Regions from separate parts of the Ruminococcus sp. SR1/5 genome, predicted to be linked through region 1. Evidence: predicted binding sites of a transcription regulator. Region 1 holds the regulator's gene; the other holds the start of a gene.

Region 1 (4,550 bases):
AAATATGCATACGGGGATGCATGGGAGATTTCCTACATATATAACAGTATCAGCGAGTATGTCAATTTTTTCGGAGGAGATTATACAGACTGGACGAATCCGAAAACCAGAGAAGCGGCAGAATATATGAAGCGAATGCTGGATACAGGGATGATATCAGAGGAGAATCTGATCGACCAGCATGATCAGCTGAATGAAAAATTTATAAACGGCCAGTATGGATGTATGTTCATGTATACCGGTGCGTTGAGGACCTTTCAGAATGCAGGCGTATATGGAAAAGATAAGATCCATATGGCACTATTGCCGGAATTTGCCAAGAAGGTGACCAATATCGCAACCTGGCAGTATGTACTGAATAAAAATTCTGATCATAAAGAAGCAGCTCTGAAGTTCCTTCAGTATGTGTCCGGATATGAGGCAAGCAAAAATTACGGACAGCTGACCAAAATGTGTCCGGCAAGACTGGATGTGATCGAGGATAAGAATTTTGATCTGGATGGCATTGAAATGATCCGGCAATATCTGAAAGATTATAAGCTGAAAGCAAGACCACTGTGTGCCGATTCCATAGAAGCTATTTCGGCTATGGGTACGGAATTTCAGAAATATGTGCTGGGACAGAAAACAGAAGCGGAATTTTTTGCCGGGGCACAGAAATGCATAGACCAGTATTACAAAAAAGCATCGTACTGATGCTTTTTTTGTTGCGAAAAAATAAGAACTTTTTTTCAAAACATATTGACAAATATTTTACATGGTGATATCTTAAAGACTGTAGATGTTAGCACTCCACTAAAATGAGTGCTAACAGATATAAAAAAGAATCAACATCCGTCAGGAAAGAATAAAAAGGAAAGGAGATGGATTCATGGAAGAGGTGTTGAATGAGCGCAAGCAAAAAATCTTAAAAGCAATCATCAAGACCTATATGGAAACCGGAGAACCGGTTGGTTCCAGGACCATTTCCAAGTATGCGGATCTCAATGTCAGTTCCGCAACGATCCGAAATGAAATGTCAGACCTGACAGATATGGGCTATATCGTCCAGCCTCATACCTCAGCAGGAAGGATTCCTTCAGATAAGGGCTACAGACTTTACGTCAATGAGCTAATGAAGGAGAAGGAAGCGGAGGTCGCAGAGCTGCGAGATCTGATCATTGAGAAGACAGATAAGATGGATAAGGTGCTTAAGAAGGTTGCGAAGGTTCTTGCTTCCAATACCAACTATGCTACCATGGTTTCCGTTCCGCAGTACAGCGGCAACAAGATCAAGTTCATCCAGCTGTCGAGGATGAGCGAGCTTCAGCTTGTGGCAGTGGTTGTCAGTGACAACAACACAGTCCGGAACCAGATCATCAATCTGGATGAGGAAATGGACGACCAGACGATCCTGAAACTGAATCTTCTTCTTAACACCAATCTCAATGGGATCCCGATCCAGGATATCAACCTTGGGATGATCGCCAGACTGAAGGAACAGGCAGGCAGCCACAGCGGTGTGGTGGCAACGGTTCTGGATGCAGTGGCAGCCACCATTCATGTGGAAGAGGAAGATATGGAGATCTATACTTCAGGTGCAACTAACATCTTCAAGTATCCGGAGCTTGCCGATAAAGAGAAGGCAACGGAGCTGATCTCCGCATTTGAGGAGAAGCATGAACTTGCCGATCTTGTAAAAGAACAGATGTCAGATGGAGAGAATACAGGAATCCAGGTTTACATCGGTGATGAGATGCCAATCCAGACCATGAAGGACTGCAGCATTGTAACTGCCAGATATGAACTGGGAGACGGAATGTACGGAACCATCGGGATCATCGGTCCCAAACGAATGGATTATGAGAATGTAGTGGACAGTCTGAAGGAACTGAAGAATCATCTGGATGACGTTTTGAAAAAGAAGAAAACTTAGAAAGGCGGTAGAAAAAAAGTGTCGGAGGAAACAAAGAAAACATCCGAAGAGCAGGAAGCGGAGAAGGAAATCCCCGTAACTGACGGAGATCAGGAAGAAGAAAACCTGACACCGGAGGGAGAAGATCTGCCGGAGGAAGAAAACAATACTCCAGGCGAAGAAGCTGCCTCAGAGGATAAAAAAGAAGAAAAATCAAAAACTTCCTTCTTCGGAAAGAAGAAAAAAGATAAATCTGAGCAGAAGGTGGAGGAACTTACCGATCGCCTGAAGCGTACCATGGCTGAATTTGACAATTTCCGTAAAAGAACGGAAAAAGAAAAATCCAGTATGTACATCATCGGAGCAAAAGAGATCGTTGAAAAGATCCTGCCGGTTGTGGATAACTTCGAAAGAGGTCTTGCACAGGCACAGGAAGGCGATGCTTTTGCAGATGGAATGAAAATGATCTACAAGCAGCTTACCACAACACTGGATGAGCTTGGTGTGAAGCCGATCGAAGCAGTGGGAAAGGAATTCAACCCGGATTTCCATAATGCAGTGATGCATGTGGAGGATGAAGAGGTTGGAGAGAACATCGTGGTGGAAGAATTCCAGAAGGGTTACACCTACAAGGATTTCGTAGTACGCCACAGTATGGTAAAGGTTGCGAACTAACTGACAACAAACTTTATTTTAACAGATACAGACTAAAACAGGAGGAAAAAATCATGGGAAAGATTATTGGTATTGACTTAGGTACAACAAACAGCTGTGTAGCCGTAATGGAAGGTGGACAGCCGACAGTTATCGCAAATACAGAAGGCGCAAGAACAACACCATCCGTTGTAGCATTCACAAAAACAGGAGAGCGTCTGGTAGGTGAGCCTGCAAAACGTCAGGCAGTTACAAATGCAGACAGAACGATCTCCTCTATCAAAAGAGAGATGGGTACCGATTACCGTGTAACCATCGATGACAAGAAATATTCTCCACAGGAGATCTCCGCAATGATCCTTCAGAAACTGAAAAAGGATGCAGAGGCATATCTTGGTGAGAAAGTAACAGAGGCAGTTATCACAGTTCCGGCTTACTTCAACGATGCTCAGCGTCAGGCTACCAAAGATGCAGGTAAGATCGCAGGTCTTGATGTAAAACGTATCATCAACGAGCCTACAGCAGCAGCTCTTGCATATGGTCTTGACAATGAGAAAGAGCAGAAGATCATGGTATACGACCTTGGCGGCGGTACATTCGATGTATCCGTGATCGAGATCGGTGATGGTGTTATCGAGGTTCTTTCCACAGCTGGTAACAACCGTCTTGGTGGAGATGACTTTGATAAGAAGGTCACAGATTACATGCTTTCCGAGTTCAAGAGAACAGAGGGCGTAGACTTAAGCAACGATAAGATGGCTCTTCAGAGACTGAAAGAGGCAGCTGAGAAGGCTAAGAAAGAGCTTTCTTCTGCAACAACAACAAACATCAACCTTCCGTTCATCACAGCTACAGCTGAGGGACCGAAGCATTTCGATATGAACCTTACAAGAGCTAAATTTGATGAGCTGACACATGATCTTGTAGAGATGACTGCAGAGCCGGTTCGCCGTGCACTGTCTGATGCAGGTATCACAGCTTCCGAGCTTGGCCAGGTACTTCTGGTTGGTGGTTCTTCCCGTATCCCGGCTGTACAGGATAAGGTAAGACAGTTAACTGGCAAAGAGCCAAGCAAGAACCTGAACCCGGATGAGTGTGTTGCACTTGGTGCTTCCGTACAGGGTGGTAAACTTGCAGGTGATGCAGGTGCCGGTGATATCCTTCTTCTGGATGTTACCCCACTGTCACTGTCCATCGAGACAATGGGTGGTATCGCAACTCGTCTGATCGAGAGAAATACTACAATTCCTACAAAGAAGAGCCAGATCTTCTCCACAGCAGCAGATAACCAGACAGCTGTAGATATCAACGTTGTACAGGGTGAGCGTCAGTTCGCGAAAGACAACAAATCCCTCGGCCAGTTCCGTCTGGATGGAATCCCGCCAGCACGTCGTGGAGTTCCGCAGATTGAGGTAACATTTGATATTGATGCCAACGGTATCGTTAATGTATCCGCTAAAGACCTTGGAACAGGTAAAGAGCAGCACATCACAATCACAGCTGGTTCCAATATGTCCGATTCCGATATCGACAAAGCTGTCAAAGAAGCAGCTGAGTTCGAGGCTCAGGATAAGAAACGTAAAGAGGCTATCGACACAAGAAACAATGCAGACTCCATGGTATTCCAGGTTGAGAATGCACTGAAAGAAGCTGGCGACAAGCTTGACGCAAACGATAAAGCAAGTGTTGAGGCTGACCTCAATGCACTGAAAGATCTTCTTGCACAGACAGCAAATGCTCAGGAGCTTACTGATTCTCAGGTTGCAGACATCAAGGCTGCACAGGAGAAGATGATGGAGAGCGCTCAGAAGCTGTTCTCCAAGATGTATGAGCAGACTCAGGGAGCTCAGGGTCAGGCTGGTCCGGGACCGGATATGGGCAACATGGGCGGAAACGCTGGTGCTCAGGGCGGAAATGAAGCAGGATACGGCGATGATGTTGTAGATGCTGATTACAAGGAAGTCTAAGACAAGTAGGAAATAATTACAATGGCTGATAAAAG
Region 2 (4,550 bases), 2.5 Mb from region 1:
AAGCTCAGTACCAGATCATAATCTGTGCACTCCGTATCCTTTGTCTTATTCTTGAAGGTAGACTCATCTGTAGGAAGAAGATTGATGGTGATTCCTACATTGGCAAGGGCAGACTGTACATACAGAGCTTCACTCTCCATTGTCTTATCTGTGGAGATATACATCAGGTTCAGAGAAAGACTTGTCTTTCCTGCTTCGGAAAGGAGCTCCTGTGCTTTAGCCGGATCATTGTCGTAGGTATTGTCCGGTTTTGTATAGTAGAGTGTATCCGGTGTGAAAATAGAATCTGCAGGCTCTGCATAATCCTCGGAAAGGAAAGCAAACTGACAGAACTCCTCTTTATTCAGTGCGTATGCGATCGCCTGACGTACCTTTACATCCTGAAGATCTTCGTTCAGCTCATTCATGAACATGGCGTTGACACGTCCGGAATTATAGGTATTGATGTTTACGTTATCGTAAGCACTGACGGTATCGTAATCATCTGCGCTGATCAAACGTGCATCCAGATCTCCGCTTGCAAGTGCCGCATTGGCGGAGCTGGAATCCTTTACGATCTTGAAGGTGATGGAATCCAGATTTACATCATCAAAATAGTCATCGAATTTTGTTACTTTATAATACTCTCCGGATTTGTATTCCTCGAACTTAAAAGGACCACTTCCCACCGGTTCATTGTTGAGATCACTTTCTCCGATATTCTCCACGCCGTCATAAATATGCTTCGGAATACAGTAAACCTGGCTCAGTCCGCCAAGAAATCCTGCGGAAGATGATCCAAGGGAAATCTTGACTGTAAGGTCATCAACCTTCTCTGCCTCTACTGCCTTGTCATTAACGTATCCGTAAGAAGAATACGGAACATTCTGCTTCTCATCTACCAGCACCTGCATGGTGAATACCACATCATCGGCTGTGATCGGCTGACCGTCATGCCATTTCAGTCCGTCTTTGAGCTTCAGTGTGAATTCGCTGGCATCATCATTGGCTGTTACACTTTCGCAAAGTCCGTTTCCGTAATACATCTCTCCGTTCACGATCTCAAAAAACGGGCTGTACAGTGCCTGCATCATATCGAAGCTTGTCTGATCCACAACATAAAGCGGATTGATGTTCTGCGGATCTGCTGTTTCTGCAATGGTAATATTTCCGCCTTCCGCCTTGGTTCCTTCTGTTTCTGCTGCAAAAGCAGTCATTCCTGACATAACAGTTGTTCCTGCCACTGCAGCTACCAGAAGCGCTGCCAGTACTTTTTTTCTCATTTCCTGTTCCTCCTGTGTTTCAGTGAGTATTCCTCTTTTCCCACCAGTTTAATATGATATAGGTAAAATAATACTATACCATATTACCTTTGTCAAGCTGTCCCTGGCTCTTCAGAGATTTTTTTACTGCATTTCGTTAAAGCTTGTATTTATTCTACATACAGATCACACAGGCGTCAAGATAAATTTTCTGTATCTTGCCTCTGATCTATATATATTTCCTTAATTCGTCATATTTTTGATCCAGTGTCCGTAATTGCACTTCAAAAATGCAGGCACACATTTAAAGATCTGATCTGCATTCAGGCAGCATACCACCACTGCCGGAGATGCCTTAACCACAAATGCCATAAACATGGACAGAGGGATCACGATCCCCCAGGTACTGATCAGGTCCACCTTCATGGAATAGGCAATGCTTCCGCTTCCCCGGATGATACCACCGTTTGTCGGCATCTGATAGGACATTCCTACCATTACTACACTTAAGTCATTACCGAAAGCCCGAAGGCAACCCCTGCAATTTCCACACAGCGCAGTGTAGCAAGCAGGATCTGCGTCACCGCAAAGAAAAAGTAAGTAAACCGGATGATCGCCAGATAGGAAAGACCGCCTTCGATAATCGTCTGGTCTGTTGTAAAAAGCCCCAGCAGCTGTGTTAGAAAAAGGCTGGCCAGGATAAACAGCATAAGGGCAATAAAAAAGCCTGTGCGCATGGCCCAGGCACCGATCTTCCTTACCGGCTCTGTCTCTTTCTTTCCCCAGTACTGACTTCCGAATATGACAAGTCCGTCTCCCAGCGCCATAAGTAGCTGCTGAAAGACGAACTGTACCTGATTTACGGTGGTCACACCGGATAATGCAGTTTCGCTGAAGGCTCCAAGCATAATGTTGTCCGCAAGATTGACACTTAAGGTCACTACATTCTGCAGCACCAGCATGGAGCATAATTTCAGAAAATTACGATAAAAATTCTTCATCAGTCTTTTACGATGGCAATAATATCATCAGCGTTGATCACCAGATATTTCTCACCCTCATATTTGATCTCGGTTCCTGTGTATTTTCCGTAGATCACACGGTCGCCCGGCTTTACCTGTACCGGTACTTCTTTACCGTCTACGACCTTACCGCCACCTACTGCGATAACCTCTGCCTGCTGGGTTTTCTCCTTGGAGCTTTCCGGAAGTACGATGCCGGATGCGGTTTTGTCTTCTGTCTCAAAATATTTTACGATAACTCTGTCTGCAACTGGTTTTAATGCCATATTCATTTCCTTCTTTCTGTGATTATTAGCACTCTTAAGCTCCGAGTGCTACTCTTTTTTATCATACTACATATCCGAAAATTGTCAAGATATTTGCAGATATGTAGTATGATATTATTTATGATAGGGCTCTCCGCTGATGATACGATAGCTACGGTAGATCTGTTCCAGAAGGATCACACGCATCAGCTGATGAGGAAATGTCATCTTCGAAAAGCTTAAAGCATAGTCTGATCTCTTCAGTACTTCTTTTCCAAGACCGATAGAGCCGCCGATCACAAACTGGATATGGCTGGTCCCACGTATTCCCAGCTCGTTGATCTTCCGTGCGAAGTTCTCAGAGGTCAGCTGTTCGCCTCCAATCTCCAGAGTGATCACAAACGCATCCTCCCGGATATATTTAAGAAGACGCTCCCCTTCCTTGTTCCGAATGGCATCTTCTACTGTTTCGCTGGCATTATCCGGTGTTTTTTCGTCGGACACTTCTATGATCTCCAGCTTGCAGTAACGCCCGAGGCGCTTGGAATACTCCGCAATGGCATCCCGCAGATATTTTTCCTTGATCTTCCCTACTGTCAGGATACTTATTTTCATCCGCCGTTCTCCTCCAGATAATTCTCAAATTCTTCTGCTGACATCAAAACCTTCCTTGGCTTGGTTCCTTCCTCCGGACCTACCACTCCTGCGTCACAAAGCTGATCCATGATCCTTGCCGCACGGTTAAATCCGATCTTGAACATACGCTGGAGCATACCGATGGAGGCCTTTTCCTTCTCAATGATAAATTTACCGGCTTCTGTAAAATAGACATCTCTGTCACCGCCGCCGGCTCCTCCCGGGACACCGGCTGTATTGACCTGCTTCTCGATGGAGGTATCATAAACAGCACCCTGGTTTTTGTCAGAAACATATTCTACGACTGCACTGACCTCCTCATCTGAAACAAAAGCACCCTGCAGTCTGGCCGGCTTCTGATACCCCTGAGGATAAAACAGCATATCGCCCTTGCCAAGAAGCTTCTCGGCACCGTTCATATCCAGGATCGTTCTGGAATCCACACCGGAAGATACGGAAAATGCGATCCTGGACGGCATATTGGCCTTGATCAGACCTGTGATGACATTGACCGATGGCCTCTGGGTAGCAATGATCAAATGGATACCTGCTGCACGTGCCAGCTGGGCCAGACGGCAGATCGCATCCTCAACTTCTCCCGGCGCAACCATCATAAGATCCGCAAGCTCGTCCACGATGATCACGATCTGCGGCATCTTCTCAGGTGCCTTTTCTCCCTCCGGGACCCGCATATTGGCAACCTTTTTGTTATATTCTCCAAGATTACGTACCCCATATTCCGCAAAGGCATTGTAACGACTGGTCATCTCGGAAACAGCCCAGTTCAGCGCACCGGCCGCTTTCTTCGGATCTGTGACCACCGGAATGAACAGGTGCGGGATCCCATTATATACACTGAGCTCCACCACCTTCGGATCGATCATGATCAGACGCACCTCATCCGGTGTAGCCTTATAAAGGATGCTGATGATCAGCGTATTGATGCAGACGGATTTTCCGGAGCCGGTTGCTCCGGCGATAAGAAGATGCGGCATCTTGGCAATATCTGCCACTACCGGTTTTCCGGCAATATCCTTACCTGCTGCAAAGGACAGCTTGGATTTTGCATTTTTAAACTCCTCTGACTGAAGAAGATCCCTCAGCATGACCGGGCTGTTCTCCTTGTTCGGGACCTCGATCCCCACGGCTGCCTTTCCCGGTATCGGTGCTTCGATGCGGATATCCGGTGTAGCAAGATTCAGCTTGATATCATCGGAAAGACCAACGATCTTGCTGACCTTCACACCCATTTCCGGCTGCAGCTCATAGCGAGTAACGGTAGGTCCGCAGCTCACATTGGTAACGGTTACATTGACACCGAAATTATGCAGGGTTTCCTGAAGCTTCTGCGCTGTTTTGCGCAGATGTGCATCGGAATCTCCCTGAGATCTGCCATCTCCGCGCTT

What was found. The regulator HrcA, encoded in region 1, represses chaperone genes, less so after heat shock. The targets are predictions, from matches to a motif close to TGTTAGCACTCNNNNNNNNNGAGTGCTAACA.
Region 2: groES (co-chaperone GroES) is a predicted target of HrcA. The motif match lies at 2,553-2,583, and genes of this name have one in related genera.

What each region holds. Positions count from the first base shown of each region.
Region 1 is NC_021014.1:3,067,177-3,071,726, forward strand. Features, by position in the region: gene CK1_RS15410 (ABC transporter substrate-binding protein) at 1-696, shown strand, start outside; gene hrcA (heat-inducible transcriptional repressor HrcA) at 872-1,915, shown strand; gene grpE (nucleotide exchange factor GrpE) at 1,934-2,569, shown strand; gene dnaK (molecular chaperone DnaK) at 2,623-4,515, shown strand; partial or broken gene dnaJ (molecular chaperone DnaJ) at 4,537-4,550, shown strand, end outside.
Region 2 is NC_021014.1:581,810-586,359, reverse strand. Features, by position in the region: gene CK1_RS02930 (ABC transporter substrate-binding protein) at 1-1,262, opposite strand, end outside; gene CK1_RS17910 (hypothetical protein) at 1,485-1,718, opposite strand; gene CK1_RS02925 (MATE family efflux transporter) at 1,748-2,242, opposite strand; gene groES (co-chaperone GroES) at 2,242-2,529, opposite strand; gene rlmH (23S rRNA (pseudouridine(1915)-N(3))-methyltransferase RlmH) at 2,644-3,123, opposite strand; gene CK1_RS02910 (DNA translocase FtsK) at 3,120-4,550, opposite strand, start outside.